DNA from 3 places in the Paenibacillus sp. FSL H8-0315 genome. Region 1 is predicted to be linked to each of the others. Evidence: riboswitches for the same ligand, from Rfam matches in the RefSeq annotation. Region 1 holds a riboswitch; each other region holds the start of a gene.
What was found. Region 1 has a riboswitch for cyclic di-GMP ahead of MHB56_RS27000 (hypothetical protein). Riboswitches for the same ligand answer to the same signal wherever they lie in the genome.
Positions count from the first base shown of each region.

Region 2: linked by a shared signal. The riboswitch ahead of MHB56_RS13720 (NPCBM/NEW2 domain-containing protein) and the one ahead of MHB56_RS27000 (hypothetical protein) in region 1 are both predicted to bind cyclic di-GMP.
Region 3: linked by a shared signal. The riboswitch ahead of MHB56_RS19205 (glycosyl hydrolase) and the one ahead of MHB56_RS27000 (hypothetical protein) in region 1 are both predicted to bind cyclic di-GMP.

Region 1 covers NZ_JBBOTA010000001.1:6,206,573-6,212,368, forward strand. Annotated here, with positions in the region: gene MHB56_RS26980 (carbohydrate ABC transporter permease) at 1-590, shown strand, start outside; gene MHB56_RS26985 (dihydrodipicolinate synthase family protein) at 649-1,566, shown strand; gene MHB56_RS26990 (N-acetylmannosamine-6-phosphate 2-epimerase) at 1,575-2,261, shown strand; gene MHB56_RS26995 (ROK family protein) at 2,278-3,261, shown strand; cyclic di-GMP riboswitch class I at 3,788-3,882, shown strand; gene MHB56_RS27000 (hypothetical protein) at 3,976-4,929, shown strand; gene MHB56_RS27005 (S-layer homology domain-containing protein) at 5,062-5,796, shown strand, end outside.
Region 2 covers NZ_JBBOTA010000001.1:3,159,181-3,164,976, forward strand. Annotated here, with positions in the region: gene MHB56_RS13720 (NPCBM/NEW2 domain-containing protein) at 1-4,566, opposite strand, end outside; cyclic di-GMP riboswitch class I at 4,825-4,911, opposite strand; gene MHB56_RS13725 (hypothetical protein) at 5,069-5,635, opposite strand; gene MHB56_RS13730 (EAL domain-containing protein) at 5,752-5,796, opposite strand, start outside.
Region 3 covers NZ_JBBOTA010000001.1:4,428,900-4,434,695, reverse strand. Annotated here, with positions in the region: gene MHB56_RS19210 (glycosyl hydrolase) at 1-946, opposite strand, end outside; gene MHB56_RS19205 (glycosyl hydrolase) at 1,098-2,648, opposite strand; cyclic di-GMP riboswitch class I at 2,661-2,740, opposite strand; gene MHB56_RS19200 (sugar phosphate nucleotidyltransferase) at 2,877-4,250, opposite strand; gene MHB56_RS19195 (UDP-glucose dehydrogenase family protein) at 4,963-5,796, opposite strand, start outside.

The sequences.
Region 1 (5,796 bases):
GTGAAATGGCAGCGATTTGTATCGTTTCTTCCTGTGCTGGATATGTGCTAGCCAAAAAGTCTTTTCCTGGCCGAGGGATTATCTTTACGATGTTTGTTGCCGCTATGGCATTGCCTAAGCAAGTTATTCTTGTCCCGCTGTTTACGATGCTTGCAGATTTTGGGTGGGTCAACACGTATAAAGGGCTTATTTTACCAGCGATTGGCTGGCCATTTGGAGTCTTCCTAATGAAGCAGTTCGCGCAGACGATTCCAGGAGAATTAATTGAAGCAGCCAAAATAGATGGCAGCTCTGAGATTCGTTTGTTCGGAACCATCATTTTACCTTTGTTAAAGCCTGCAATAGGGGCACTGGCAATCTTTACCTTCATCACTTCTTGGAATGATTATTTCAGTCAGCTGATCATGACCAGATCGACTTCAATGATGACATTACCACTTGGGGTAGCGACTCTTCGGGGTGAATTCACAACAAATTATGGACTGCTTATGGCGGGTGCTGCGTTAGCCTCTATTCCTATGATTGCAATTTTTCTAATGTTCCAAAAAGCCTTTACTCAAGGGATTACTATGGGGGCTGTAAAAGGCTAATTATTCTTATAACAACGAAAATTAATAGTGATGAATTAAACGATGGAGGCTGTAATTTATGAAATCATATGATCTTGAATCCTTTAAAGGCATTATTATTGCTATGTACTCCAGTTATGATGCTGAGGGGGAAATCGATAAAGAAGGAGCCCGAAAATTAGCTCGTCAGTATGCTTCTACGGGAGTAAAAGGTCTTTATGTTGGCGGAAGCTCTGGCGAAGGTATGCTGCAATCTGTAGAAGAACGCAAACAAATGCTCGAGGCAGTTATAGCAGAGGTTGGAAAAGAGCTTACAATCATTGCTCACGTGGGTGCCCCATCTACAAGAGACAGTGTTGAACTAGCTATCCATGCTGAGAAAGTTGGCGCACATGCCGTATCGGCTGTTCCAGCGATCTATTATCGTCTTTCACCGGACAGTGTTGAAAGTCATTGGCAGGCGATTATTGATAGTACGGCGCTTCCATTTATTATCTATCACATCCCGCAAACTACAGGCTTTCAATTATCGAAAAGCTTGCTGATTAAGATGGCAGCTCAGGATAAAGTAATCGGGGTGAAAATTTCGGCGGAGAGCACGTTTGAGCTTCAGCAATTTAAAGCCGCAGGTGGGAAGAATTTTCTAGTCTTAAATGGACCAGATGAGCAGTATTTGGCGGGCCGCAGTATTGGGGCAGATGGCGGGATTGGTGGAACTTATGGGGTGATGCCCGAGTTATTCCTAAAAGTGGAACAATGTTATGTGCAAGGAGAGATGGCTGAGGCGCAGAAATGGCAGTTTATCATCAATGATCTCATTGTTGAATTGCTATCCTTTCCTTCATTATATGGTGCGTGTAAAGCGATCCTTAGTGTGCGCGGATTTGAAACAGGTCAGCCAAGAATGCCGCTTTTACCGATTAAGGATTCCGATCAGGAGCGGGTGGAAGCTCTGAACAATAGAATATTAGATTATATTCTTGAAGCGAAGGGATAGGGTTAATAATGACTCGAATAAGTGATATCTTTCCGGTGAAAGGTCTGATTGTTTCCTGTCAGGCACTTGAGCATGAGCCGCTTCATGGTGGGGATACAATGGCTAAAATGGCAAGAGCAGCGGTTCAATCAGGAGCTATAGGAATCCGGACAAATGGTGTTCCAGATATTGTAGCTATCAAAAAAGAAGTAAATGTACCGGTCATTGGACTTATTAAACGGGATATTCCCGGATCAGCCATATTTATAACACCAACCTTAGATGAAGTGAAGGCGATTGTTTCTGCAAAAGCAGAGATTGTTGCGCTTGATGTAACGAATCGGGAAGAACGCTTAGAGTCAGTAAAGCCATTAATAGAATATGCACATCTGAGAGGTGTGCTGGTTATGGCGGATATTTCGACATTTGAGGAAGGGCTTGCCGCTGAGAAATTAGATGTGGATTTCATTGGTACCACGCTTTCAGGCTACACCCCATACAGTACACAGCAGGAAGGACCGGACCTTGTCTTAATTCAACAATTAAGCAAATCAGTGAACATTCCTGTTGTTGCGGAAGGACGGATATGGACACCGGAAGACGCAGCAAAAGCTAAGAATGCGGGGGCATCCTATGTTGTTGTAGGAAGTGCAATTACTAGGCCACAATTGATCACTTCGAGATATGTTAAGGCCGTGAGCGATTTCAATGACTGACGGAGGTGAGTCCGCGATGGAAGGGTATGATCCTCATATAGAATATGCGATCGGAGTAGATATTGGCGGCACGAAAATTAATGCCGGACTCGTCTCTTCACAAGGGGACGTTTTACATACTGTAAGCCTAAGCACATTGGCTGGACAGACGAAAACAATGGATCGCATTATACTAGCTATTCGGACATTAATGGATGAAATAACAGCACAACAAGCGGGAATTCAACTCCAAGGAATTGGCGTAGGATCAGCAGGGCAAATGGATTGGGAGGCGGGACGTGTCCGTTCCGCTTCGGAGCTTATCCCTGGCTATGCTGGCACAGCTTTGAAGGATTTGCTTCAGACACAGTTTCATCTTCCGGTAATCGTTGATAATGACGTGAATGTATTAGCATTAACAGAGAAATATTTAGGCTCAGGCAAAGAGGTAAAAGACTTTATCTGTCTTGCCCTTGGTACGGGCGTGGGTGGAGCGATAGTCGTAGACGGCCATCTTGTCCACGGTTCTTGGGGTGGGGCTGGAGAGTTAGGCCATATGTCTGTAGATTTCAAAGGGCCTGCATGCATTTGTGGTGGAACAGGCTGCTTGGAGCAGTATGCTTCAGGCACAAGTATCGCACGTCGCATGCGCGACAAGCTTTTATTACATAACCAGTCCCCAGAGAACGTAGACTCACGGGAAGTGATAGCGAGATGGCGGGCAGGTGACTCTCTGGCTACAGCGTTAATGGAAGACACGATTGCTGCGCTCGGATCCGCGATTGCTTCATTAATCCATATTTTTAACCCTAAAGTCATCGTCATTGGCGGTGGAGTTGCTGAAGCAGGCGAACTTTTGTTTGAAGGCATTAGAAGGGAAGTAAAGGGCAGAGTAATGCCATCGATGCTGGAAAATGTTCGTATTGAAGCAGCCTATCATGGTAATTTATGTGGAATGATCGGTGCGGGGCTGCAGATGTGGGAGTATAGTCCCGATAAAGTAAAGAGAGCAGAGCTATAAGGGTCTATTCACCATCTATCTGTATAGAAAGTCATGGGGAGCAATACGTAGAAGCGAGTTTAATTGTACATCGTACAACTATATTTCTCGAATCCCTCCAGCCGATGGATGTAAGTGTATTTTGTACAGCTATTTTCTTGATTTACAGCCTTAGTGGTGGCTTCTCGTGTTTTTAGTTGTAGAAAATGCAACTAAAGTCAAAATGATTGCATTTGCCTACGAAATAACTGTATAGAATACATTTATTCTATTTCTCAGATTCCCCTGAGATCCGGTGTAATTGGCGAATTCTCCTCTATCATCTGCTCAAGCACCCTGCCAGGCAGCGTTTCTCCGATTATTGGAGAATTGTTGTCTGGTTGTCTTTTTATAGATTACTTTTTTTTGTCTGAAAATTACCTATTTTAAATGATGGGCTTTTTATAATCACCTTAAAAATGGAATATATAGAACATATTAATTCTAAAGTATTATATTCCGCTAATAGTATAGTCCTACCTATGTATATTTATTTGGAAACCGAGTTTGGAAACAAAGGCAAATTCGTACGAAAGTCGGAGACGCAAAGCCACGGGTCTAATTCATCCCACGAAGGGATGTTACGACAGCCGGGCCGCTCAAGGCACTTGGTTTTTTTGCGTGCCTAAAAATCCCCCTGAAGGAGAGAAAAGAATGAGGTTCAGAAGTAGAGTGAGGACCCCGAGGAATAGGCTGATGCTGCTCACGGTTATGTGTATGTTTGTGAATTTGTTTGCCGGAGTAGTTGAAGCTGATATAGCTTCGGCAACGGGGAGTGATCCAGGTCGAACAGATTATAGTGTGTTCGGTGATCAGATTGTATGGATGGAAAAGGATGCAAAAGGAATCAAACAGGTACATACCCTAAATCAGACTAGCGGAGCAGCTAAAATACTCACCTCCAGTTCTTCTGCTAAAGATGCACCTGCAGTTGGTGGAGGTTTTGTGGTGTGGGCTGATAAAAGTAGTGAAGAAGAATCTTCACTGAACTGGGATATTTATAGTTCCAACATTTCTATTGGATCTCCTACCAAGCTCAACCAAACGTCAGGACAATACGGCAATCCATCAACAGATGGAGTGGGCGTAGTCTGGTATGAGCGTACACATTATGGAAATATGATCTATCATGGTTTGGCCTCGGGTGTAGAAGCGGAACTGGGTGAGGGAAGATTTCCGGTCCTAGCTAATGGCATAGTAGTTTATAAAAATGCTCGGAGCGGAGGACTTAGCATGCTCAATTTGAGCAGCGGAGCCACACGTTCCATAGTCAGGCTGGGTGGAGCGAATTTTGTAGATTGGTTCGTGTTCAATGGTAGCCACGTGCTTTGGAAGCAAAAAAATGGAGCTTCAGAGAGCAAATACGTCTTGATGTCCATCAAGGATTTTACTTTATCGCCTATGGATCTTACTGCAATGAATATTTCTAACACGGATTATGCTTTTATGGCGATAGGTGCAGGACAAGCGGTCTTTCAGGTAGAGGTAAATGGTGCTCCTGTTTTGAAGAACGTTAATCTTTTATCACGGAGTGTTACTTCTCTTCCCGCACTCCCTTCAGGCGCGAAGCTTATAGGAATTAGTGGAGAGAAACTTCTTTATAGCATTAATGACCAATACATAGAAGCAGTACAGTTGGATGTAGATTAGGGGCCGGGTTCAACTCCAACTCCGAGTCCTAATCCTAATCCTGACCCAGACTCGAATTCAAATTCAAATTCAAGCGGGAATTCAGGTTCAAACATTTCAGTTCCAACACCAACGGGTCCTAAAGACAGTAAGGTGTTTGGAGATAAAGGCGGCATTTTGACTGCGGCAAATGGTTTGGCTCGTTTAGAAATTTCAGCAGGGACATTTCCTGAGAATACAACAGTAAGTTTGGTTCAAGTAGAAGAAAGTAAGACTCAAACGGTTATCGATAATAAAGGAATTAAACTACGTAAAGAAAGTTCTAGTTGGCAAGTGGAGGCCAGCTCAACCTTTAAACTTCCAGCGTTACTGGCTATTGGATATGCAAAGGAAACTCCTTGGACTACGAACCGAGAGAAGCTCGGAATCTATCAATATGATACTGCATTAGGAACTTGGAGCTACTATGGCGGGGTTACTAACCTGGAAGACGATTTCGTCCGAAGCGCAATTACGGAATCTGGAATCTATTCGGTGATGCTACGGGAAAGAAGCTTTACTGATATGACAAGCCACTGGGCTCGGCAAGAGGTTGAAGTGCTGGCATCAAGAGGAATTGCGGATGGAATGACTAGTACTGATTATGCACCAAAAGCCACACTGACCCGTGCTCAATTTACGAAACTGCTAGCAGCTGCGCTCCAAATCAAGCCGATCCTTCCCGCTGCTCCAACCTTTCGTGATGTTTCAGCGCAGAATTGGTCTTATGGATGGGTAGAGGCTGCTGCTGCTGGAATTGTGAAAGGGGACGGGGGTCTCTTCCGTGGAAATGATCCTCTGACTCGAGAACAGATGATGGTTATGCTAATTCGTGCTATCGAAGTGCGA
Region 2 (5,796 bases), 3.0 Mb from region 1:
TGTGTAAGTGATTGGATACTTTCCGGCCCGGTTGAATTTAACTTGCTCTTGGCCTGTGACCTTCACTTGAGCCGTCAAGTCACCGTCTTCCGAATCCATTGCCGTATAGCTTTCACTGATATCAATCGCTTGGCCCACTTTGGTTGAGACAGATTTAGGTATGGTAAGCTCTGGTGTATTGTTCAAGATCATAAACTTCGCATCAGCAAAATCGCCGTGATCTGAAGCATTTCCGTTACCTGCATTATCTAACACCAGCTTCAATTCACTTACATCCTTAACAGGTAACCGCGCAAGCTTGGCCTCTGTACCAAATTTCATCAGTCCGCTGTTATAAACCTCTGCCCCATCGGCAAAGATTTTGAAAATTACACTGGAGTTGCTTTGCTCAGGGATATTTCTATCAACCCCTACATACGTTTCAAAATATTCATAGTTTGCACCCGCCAGATTATACACGATTTCAGAGCTGGCATGGGTTCCTAAGCCCTTAGCGAACTCTTTGACCTCGCCATTTACCAGCAGCTTAATCGGATTGTTAGAGCTAGCCTTATCTTTTCGAACCACATTATAATCCGTTTTTGCCGATTGCCAATCTATATCACTCAGGTATTTACTAGCGCTGTATACAACAATCTTTCTGGCCTGCACAGCGGAGTTCCCATCTGAGTCTGTAACTGAAAACTCGACGTTGTAAGTCCCTGTTTTGCTTGATGTGAATCCATTTGAATGCACTTCAACGGCTCCAATTAAGTTACCATCTTCCGTATCAAAAGCTGTTACATCGCTCAACACATCAAATTCGCTGTTCAGCTTAACGAAGGTTGTCTCTTCCGGTACTGTAATGGTAGGTTTGCTTGAATTATTTGAGAACTTCGCATCCGCCCATACCGTATGGTCTGAAGCATTGCCATCCTTAGCATCTGTTGTAACCAGCTTCACCTCTCTTGCACCAGTCACAGGGATTTTCACAAATTGATGCTCTGTTCCTGCCCGGAAAACATCACTCTCAAATTTCTGTTCTCCATCCACATACACTGCAAAAGTAGCCGAGGAAGGTTTCCCTTTCATGGCTTGATCGATCCCAATGTAGCTTTCAAAGAAGTCGTAACCCTTACCTTCAATATCGTAAACTACCTCAGAGTTGGCATGAACACCAATCCCTTTCGCGTACGTCGCAGCCAATCCTTGGCGAACAAGGGTTATGATTCCCCCGGAAACGGCTTTATCTTTCTTTAATTCACCCCAGCCTACAACGACTGACTTGGCATTGAGATCGGAAATATAGGCGTAGTCGCTCGTTACCGTAACCTGTGTGGTTTTCGTTTCCGTAACCCCTTCGCTTTTCACTTCATATACAATTTCGTAGTTGCCTTTTTGCGTTACATCAACGTTATTGGCTTTCAGAGAGACATCTGCAGTAATATCGTTTCCTAGATAGTTAGCCGCTTTTACATAGCTCATCGGATCAAAGGTTTGATTAAGCTTTAAAGTGAGCTGATCTTCAACAGACAAGGCTGGCTTAAAGGCTTTAACCTGTACGGGCTTCAGTGGGTTCAGCTTTTTATCATAACCGACGATCTTGTACGTATAGTTGATACTCGCATCTACATTCTGATCCACAAATTGCTCAGTTCCTGTAAAACCAACTAACACATCATTTCTATACACTTCATATCCTAAAAAGTCTTGCTTAAGCTCTTTATCTATACTGAAACTTAACGTGTTCGTTCTAGCCGTGGTGTTAGGTGTGATATTAACCTTAATGGCCAGATTTTTATCCGCTATTCCAGTTCCCTCATAATTAATCACCGAGTTATTTAAATACCATAACTTTTGCGGTGCCGGATACTTGGCTACTTTCGCTTTTGTCTCAGGATTCACAGTGAAGCCATGTCTGGCAAAATAGCTGCTTAAATCTAATCCCAGTACTTCGGAGGAGAACTCCACCAAATACTGCTGCTTAGAATTGTCACCGTTGGTAAGGATGACCTTCCGCTCCCGATATAGCTTGGTCAGCTCTGTCCAGTATCCCGGATGTGCCAGCTCCAGCTGCCAATAGGCTCCGAGTTGTGCAAATAAGCCCTGCTGATTCATAACCACTTTGTTTTCTTCGAGGACATATTTATAGATATCTGATTCATACGGTATACGATTATCTATCGAATTCGCCGCGACAGACATAAACATAGACACCATATTATTAGTTACTTCGCCATATTCCCGTTCACCCATAGCCAAGCGATGCCCGATTTCGTGATTCAGTCCCCAGCCCGGATAAGCTTTGTTAAAATCACCTAACATGGTTCCTACTGTTCCAAGTTGGATCCCTGTATGATCTCCCGCTGCATACATCGCACCATAAGGCTGCATCAAGCGAATATTCTCACGAATTAGCTTGGCATCATGAATCTCGCTACTGCCATCCAGGCCATAGAAGGCAAAAATACTCTTCATCCAGGTGTCATACCCAGTTACGGTGTCCAGCGGGTTATTTCCTTGCGTAATATATTTGTTGTACGCCTCCGTCGCCGTTCCTGTGAAAATAACATGATCGCTGGCCAGTTCTACCACATCTATGAGTTTACGATCTTGAACATTTGGATGAGCCGCTTTATCTTCGTCTAGTCTTTGTTTGTATGTGATTAAGAAGGTTTTGAATTGTTCTGGATCCGTGGTCTTGGTCATAAAAGGAATCTTTTCTAAACCTTCGAAGCGGATCAATGGCGCTTTCCCTTGTTCCTCTGCTGTATAGGGATTTACGATATAAACGGTGCCGCCCTTAGTCACTTCATGTGCATAATAACTATTCATAGCAAATTCAGGAACGGTTATAATGTTCTTACCTGGACGCAATTGCACACCTCTAGCCCAAACATTCCAAGCGGCCTCTTGTTGAGAAAAGACTAAAGAAGGTAGCTTATCGTTAGAAGCTGCATCCACATAAACGTTGATCGTATCTCCAGGCATTGCAACGAGACCTGTAGGCTGGTTGTTCGTACCAAAACCAATTCTCAGGTTTTCCTGCGCATGCTTTTTCATATCTCCACGTTGTTCCGCCTCAATGATGGTGCCTTCGGTTTGAACTTCACCATTCACTAGCTTCTTAGCTAAATCCAAAGAATCTTTCAGGATTGGATAGAGCGGATGTACTTTTGCCGCTTCCTCTAGTGCATTGATTTTTGCAACGTTATTATAAGCAGGCACAACCGCACTCATCGTTCCATCTGTGAAAATACCATTTACAGCTTCGCTTACTTTATCTTCTGTATAAAATCTAAATTCAGCCGCAAAAGGTCTGTTGATATTAGCTTTTGTGAACTTAAATTTTAATCTTTTAAACTTCGTCGGTTCGAATTTAAATTCCAGAAAGTCATTGGTACTAATCGCGGTTCCGCTAGATACAAGTTGGAAGGTCTCTCCTTTACTCGTCTCTGATGCATAGATTTCAAAAGCCTCTGGGAATCCTTTGCGGTTATCTCTAGCCAAAAAAGCTACTCTGTCCAGCACTTCCGCTTGCGCTAGTTCAAACACAACTTCATTCGTGAAGCTTGCATCATTGTTTTTGTTCGTTTCCCAATGCGTAGTGGGCTGGTCATCCAGCATATATTCAGGCTTCGTACCTGAGTAGCTTCCACCGTTCACCGTTACTTTTGATACGTTTGCATTCGGCATTCTATAAGCTTGGCTATAGGCATTTTCATAGGCTGTTCCATACCCTTTTAGCTTCGAAACCTTGGCTGCCGTTGCCTCTACCTGATGGTTCTCCAAAAGGATCTTTGCATTCTCTATCTCTTCTTTAAACTGCGCATACAGTGGATGTGCCTGCACTTCATTCTCTAAAGCTGTTAATTTCTCTGCCGTATCAAAGGCAGCACTAACTTGGCTCAAGGTATCATCTGTAAATAAATTTTTCATTTTAGCAGAAACACTATCCTCTTTATAAAAAGAAAACTCAGCAGCACTCGCCCAATCTTGGTTCGCTTTTTTGAAGACAAATTTAAGTCTCTTAAAAGCCGTAGGTGCGAACTGAATCTCCACTACATCACCGGTTGAGCCTGTATATTCTCCAGAAGACACGAGCGTAAAATCACCCGCATCGGTAGTGGAGCCGTAGATATCAAATTCTTGAGCAAAACCTTTACCTTTAGCACCGGATTGCCTAGCCGCGTATACCATTCTATTTAATTCAGTGGACTCATTGAAAACAAACACAACCTCATTCGTAAACGTTGAACTATTCGGTTTGCCAGTCTCCCAATGCGTGCTCATATCCCCATCCATAGCCTTAGCTATAGGCGAGCCTGAGTAGTTGCCACCGTTATTTGTGATGGATTTAATATTTGCTGGATTCATTCTAAAAACCTCATTATAGGCATTTAGAGCATCCTTGCCGTACAGCTCAAACGGAATAACCGAGGCGTTGCTTAATAAGTTAACCTTACTTTGCGCCACTGTTTTTGTTACATTTACCTTGCTTGCCTCACTTGCTAAAGCATAACCTGCCTCACTCGAAAAACTGGCCAACATGGCCGCCGATGTAGCGATCGCAATCATTTTCTTCATCTCTTCTTACCCCCAGATGTCATATGAATCTCTCCAGTGCCCAAAAATGGGCACAAAAAAAACTACCCCAAAAGAGTAGCTTGATTGCGTATAAAGTCGCCTAAAAATTAAGACTTAATTTTTATTAAACCTTAACAAGCATAAACGCCTTCGGCGTCCTTATAAGGACGGTAAGCGTTTAAGCGAGAAATATAAGATATTAAGTATAGTTTTATAACTTATACTTTCTTATATTTTAACAAAAAGCGTTACACACTCTTTGGCAGCTGGCTGACAATAGTTATGATAACCTTAGTCCCTATAGCTTTGCGTCCCTACATTTCCATAGGTTTGCCTATGAAGTTTCGAATACATTCAAAGAGTAACATAAGCCTAGATCTGATCGCATGATTAATTGGTATGAAATGAGTATAGGTAATTGCAATTAGTTTTTCTTATGTGATAGATATTATTTATCGACTATCCCGGAAGAGAAGGGCATCCTTTAGGACTGTAGGTCTACTTAACTCCCCGATCCAAACAAACGCCGGAACCAATTCCACACATCGCCCGTGATGGGAATTAATCCGAAACCATGTTCGCCAACTGCGATTACACCATATGCCCATTGTCCGATAGCTATGGCACCCCCAGCGATCCTGCCTATCGCTATCGCACCAAACGCCGTATCCCCTATGGCGATGGCCCCCAACGCTTTTTCCGCGATTGCGATCGCTCCTACAGCCACGCCTGCAATCGCAATCGCTCCCACTGCGAAGCCAAGCCAGCTAAGTGCTATTGCTCCGATCGCTAACCACATTCCCAGTGATATTGCTCCTAAGGATAATACGCCCACGCTTATCGCACCTATGGAAATCAAGCCAACAGCTACATCTCCAATAGCGATTAATCCAACGGCTGTCTTCACACGGGGTTTACCTCCACGGCCATACGCTTGACCTGAGTATCGCCCTAGATTACTGCGAATACTGATGACCGGAAATGAGGGAGAAGGCCATTGATAATCAATCTCTCGTCCATCAAAGCCCCTAGAATCCGCCCAGCGCGTTACAAATTGATGCCATTTCATATCCATCCCGTCCCCCTTTTCAAATTACCTAAATTATACAACCCCGGGGGTTGGCTGTACTCAGACTCTGACCTGAAATTCATCTCATCCTCTGGACGGATATATACTCATTAGGATTACTGTTTGGGAATAGGATCAGGCTTTCCAAATAAATAGCCCTG
Region 3 (5,796 bases), 1.8 Mb from region 1:
CCCATTTATTTTGTTTCTCAGTTAATACATCCGGGTTCGGCAATTGCCCACTCTCCCCGATTCCGATAGGTTTACCCTCGGCCAATGCGAGCAGATCCTCATAGTAGGACTGTTTATAATCGTTATTGTAGATATCCGCAGCCAGAACATCGAGTTTATCCCCACCGGGATAATATGCAGCATATGGATCTGACCATTCATTCGGTGCATTCGGATTCCACACCCACAGTAGATTATTTAGCTTGTGTGTGTTTACAAAACGATCATAGACAATACTCCACAGCTCTGAAAAATTGTCCTTTTTCCCCCACCAAAACCAACCACCATTCATTTCATGGTAAGGTCGCCATAAGACCGGCACTCCGGCATCACGCAGCTGACCCAAATATCCAGCAACCTCGTCTAGATCTGAAATTAGCCTCTTATACTGAGCTGTCCCAGGTGTAACATAAGCATTAAATTTCTCTTGACTGAGACTTCTGTTTACATTGGACCATTCTGGTGAGGTTCCCGGTAAGCTCTGATGGAAGGTCATGGCTACAATGCCACCCTCTTGATGCCATTCAATTGCACTGTCTATAACAGCTTGCCGCTGTTCTGCGATCGTCCCTTCGGATTGATTATTAATCGCCCCTAATTCATAACCATGTAGAACGGCATTTTGTCCCGAAGTATTCTTCAGCTTATGAACCAGTTCATCTGGACTTTCTAGATAATCATGCTGGCCGGACAAGATCCCTTTGCCACGTAGATTCACCAAATTACTCAGCAGTTGCTTGGCTTCTTCAGAAGCCGAAGGATTGCTTGGTATAGCCGGAGGTAGAGAGGAAGAAACACTCATAGCCTTCGGAAGACTTTTAACCTCTCCCCAAGGCAGCAAGGAAAAAATAATAAACACCGGTAACATAGTAAACAACAATCTGTTTTTCTTATAATATTTACGCAAATAAATCCTCCTTTCGGTAGCTGTACTGCCTCCACAGGTGTTAAAAACATACCTGTTATCGGACAATCGTCTTCTGACCTAATGAGGACTATAGCTTAGTAGCTCTGCAATAACGCAGAGCCACTAAGGATCGACCTTTAATTTTCATCAATCAGGAGACATCCGGAAGAAAAAGTGCACTTGCTGGAACTGTCTCTTTAGCTTGACTAGCACTTTCCCACATCAAGCGGACTCTCGCATCGCCTTCATTCTCGTAATACTCCACCTTGATATCATATAGCTGGCCAGCCTTCAGCGTTATAATGCCCTTACGCTCAGTACCACTTTGCTTAGTCCAACTATCAATCACGGATTCCCCATTCACCCAGACACGGATACCATCATCTGAGGTAGTGTAAAATGTATATTGCTCATTATATAATGACTTAATTTTACCGCTCCAACGTATGGAGAACCGATCAATCCCGAGGGCGGCATCCGGCGAGCCTTGCCGCCAATTGAAATCGATTATTGCATCAGTTCTGTTAAGAGCTGCTGCTCCCGACAATTGCATGTTGTTGTAATACTCTCCTGCAAGCCCCTTCGCGAGAGGAATTGCTGCCTCCCCCTCTTCTTCAGAAGGTGCCGGCGCTGGTGCGGCGCTAGGTGTCGGTGCCAGACCAGTATTTAATTTATCTCTGGTCAGGGTATAGTTGCTATTCATAAATGTTTTGATTGTGTCTGCACTGTTATTCTCGTAAAGCATTTTTCCCCAGCTCATCATATACGTCCATTTACTTTGCGATTGCTGAAGCTTCTCCAGATTAGGCATTTCACCATTTTCCCCGATCGCAATCGGTTTGCCTGCGGCTAGACTCAATAAGCTGTCATAGTATTTTTGCTGGTAATCATTTTCGTATATATCTGCTGCCAGAATATCTACTTTATCAGCACCTGGATAAGTTAGCGCATAAGGATCTGACCAAACATTGGGAGCATTCGGACTCCATACCCATAACAAATTATTTAATTTATGAACGTTAACAAAACGGTCATACATAATATTCCATAGTGTAGAAAAGTTATTTTTCTTCCCCCACCAGAACCAGTTCCCGTTCATTTCATGATAGGGTCTCCAAAGCACCGGAACATTGGCATCGCGCAAGCTTTTTAAAGAGACGGCCACCTTATCAAGCTCAGCGATCAGATTGTTATATTGCTTGGTACCCGGTGTAACGTAACTATCAAACTCACTCTGGCTAAGTGTTTTTTTCACATTATCCCAGTCATAAGAGGTGCCCGGCAGGTTAGCATGAAAAGTCATAGCTACGATCCCGCCCGCTTTATTCCAGTTGATGGCGCTGTTCACCACATTTTGACGTTGCCAAGCCATCGTTGCTTCGGACTGACCACTGATCGCACCCATTTCATAACCGTGAAGAGCCGCATATTGTCCGCTGGTTCCCTTCAGCATATTGTTAATTTCATCTGGACTTTCTAAATAGTCATGTTGACCGGCAATAATACCTTTTCCTGAGATCGAGTAAAAATAGTTAAGCAGCTTTACGGCTTCAGGTGAGGCACCTGGGGTAACTGGCGTTCCAGAATTTGAAGCAGCTATGACAACAGACGGCGAAATTCCAACAGCAAGCGGAAGTGCAGTCAGAAACAGGACGAGTGACAGAAATGCACCAAACAATCGATACGTACGGTAAGCTTTCAAAATAATCTCCCTTTCGGTAGCCAGGCTGCCACTCTTTCGAAGGCCCTATAGCTTTGCGTCCCTACCTTTCGATAGGTTTGCCTTTTCAATTTAAGAGAAATAATCTCTCTTACCGTAAGTATCGACGACAATTAATGATATATTTAGTGTTTTTATGACTTTTTTTGATAATTGAGTCAATTTACCTGTTTCAAGAAATTTTGAATTGGTTAAATAGATAGGTTAGACCTATGAAATGAATTGTTGTAGTTCTATATCATTCCAGTCTAAAGTAATACGTATGTTATCTTCTTCTACTAATTCAGACCCCGTCTGTACCTCTATAAACTCAACATCCGTCAAAGCAAGGATCGCGTGCTTCGTTCCTTCCGGTATACGTACCACGTCCCCAGCCTTCACATTATGTTTTTTCTCATTCAGCACAATACTTGCTTCGCCGCTGACGATTGTCCAAATTTCACTACGCTTGCGATGTAATTGATAGCTGATATTATTCCCCTCGGATATAAAAATCCGTTTGGTCAGCACTTCATTGCCTTCATCATATTTCACATAATCAATAACTTTGTAATGGCCCCAACGGCGTTCCTCGTACATCGGTCTTTGTTCAAAGGTCTTCAGCACTTCTTTAATCCGTGGGCTCTCAGCTTTATGGGTAACTAGAATCCCATCCGGGCTAGCCGCAATGATCAGATCCTTCGCACCAATTACCGTAATCGGAATGTCCAGCTCATTAATCAAGCAAGTCCCCTCAGAATCCGCCGTCACAAAACCTTTTCCTACATGCTTGCTGCTCATTTCCTCTGTCAGCGTATTCCACGTTCCAAGATCCTTCCAGAATCCATCATACGGCTGTACTACAATATGTTCTTCTTTCTCCACTACTTCATAATCAAAGCTGATGGAAGACAATAGCTTATACTGCTTCTGCAATTCTTCATATCCTAAAGGCAACCCTTTACGCTGCAAAATATCTAACAAGTACCCTAAGCGGAAGGCAAACACGCCGCAATTCCACAAGGCATTTTGCTCGATGAGCTGTTCTGCTTGTATGCGGTCTGGTTTCTCTTGAAAGTGACTCACCTTCATAAAACCATTTTCCCCCGCCTCTTCGGTGGTAGGAATAATATATCCGTATTTCTCTGAGGCATGTTCAGGAACAACACCCATTAGGGCCAGATTTGCTCCACTTTCCAGCATGGTCCCCTCAAGCATAGCTATGGTATCGAAAAAGGATGCTTCTACATAAGGGTCAACAGGCAATATTGCTACCGTCTCCGCTGGAGAAACACCTGCCACTGAATAAAGATAGGTAGCTGTTAAGGCGATAGCCGGAAAAGTATCCCGACGCTCCGGTTCAACGATAATCGGCACATGACTTCCCAGCTGGCTTTGTATCATTTCTACTTGGCCGCGGCCGGTGGCCAGATAAGATGATTCTGCCATCCCTGCTTCCTCCAGCTGTCTCCAGACACGTTGTACCATGGATTCTGGTTCACCTTGAGGGCTTTCAAGTACCTTTAGAAATTGCTTTGAACGTGAGTCGTTGGACAACGGCCATAACCGTTTACCTGAACCGCCTGATAGAAGTACCATTTTCATAGAATGAACCCTCCTTGAATTATGGAAATCGAGCATATTTGAATTGTTATCAAAACGTCAGCTTCCACTTAGCCTTATTTCGAGCGGATGCACTAAAAAAATTTGTTAGGTAGAAACCACTTCAAGGGATTTTGGACTTCCGATCGCTGTTATCCTCAGATTTCCTTATTGAACCGCTTCTAGCGGTAGAAATCCGAGGATAGCATATGCTTTCGAAGCTAGCTTTCCTACGGAAATCTTTCGGGCGAACACTCCGTTTCTACAGTTCCAAATTCCCTTTCCGTTCTTAACCTAACCAACTTCTTCTTAATACTTGATCCGTGCGTACCGGGCTGTTCCAGCCGGAAGCAAGCACGTTTTTCTAAAGATTTGCTTCTGCTCCGGGGGAGGCAGCTGCAACTGCAAGAACAACTGCAACTACAAGAGCAAGACTAATTGCCACCACAGAGACAGAGACAATGACAATGACAACTACAAATGCTACTGCTACTGCGGTATATAATCAGAGTACCTAACTTTATAAATTGCTTAGAAACTTAAGATAAGGGAACGGAGTGACGGAGGGGAATTTTGGAACTGTAAGAGCGATAGCGTCCGCCTTTGTCTGCGGATTTCTACCGCTATTAGCGGTTAGAATCAGGAAATCTGCAGACAACAGCGGCTGGAAGTCCAAACATTCACCGCAGTTGCGACTGACACTTAACACAAATCATTAAACCGCTCCAGCCACACTAGCAGAATAACCGCTCAATCCACCCATCTGCGGGCGACCGACAGAATGATAAACGAGGCCGGTACCCTCGATTTGCTCCTTGGAATACACATTGCGTCCATCGATCAGCACCCCATTGCGCATGCTTTTCGCCAGCTGATGCAGATCAATGTCCTTCAGTAGGCTCCAATCGGTCAAGAGGCATACGGCATCGCTGCCCTCAGCCGCCTCCTCTGGCAGATTGCACCAGCGAAGCTGCGGATGATCGTATTGCTGCCTGAAATTTGTAGCTGCGATTGGATCATATAGCTTGACTGTTGCCCCTTCAGCCACCAGTGCCTCAACAATCTCTCTGGCTGGAGCTTCGCGGACATCATCAGTGTTAGGCTTAAAAGCAAGCCCCCATATCCCAATTGTCGAACCGCGCAGGCTGCCAAGTGATTCATGCAGCTTGGAGATGATCATAAACCGTTGTCCCTTGTTCACTTCGACTACAGATTTCAATAATTTGAATTCGTAATCGACGTTGCCCGCAATTTGAATGAGCGCATTAGTGTCTTTCGGGAAACAGGAGCCTCCATAACCGATACCAGCCTGCAGGAAGGATGACCCGATTCTTTGGTCCATACCCATTCCTTGTGCTACCTCGGTTACATCAGCTCCCACTTTTTCACAAATATTGGCGATCTCATTAATAAAGGAGATCTTCGTGGCCAAAAATGCATTCGAAGCATATTTGATCATTTCAGCACTGCGTATATCTGTTACAAATACATTTTCTGTGAAACCCTTATGAAGCTCGCGCATCGTTGGTTCCAGCTCTGGATTATCAAG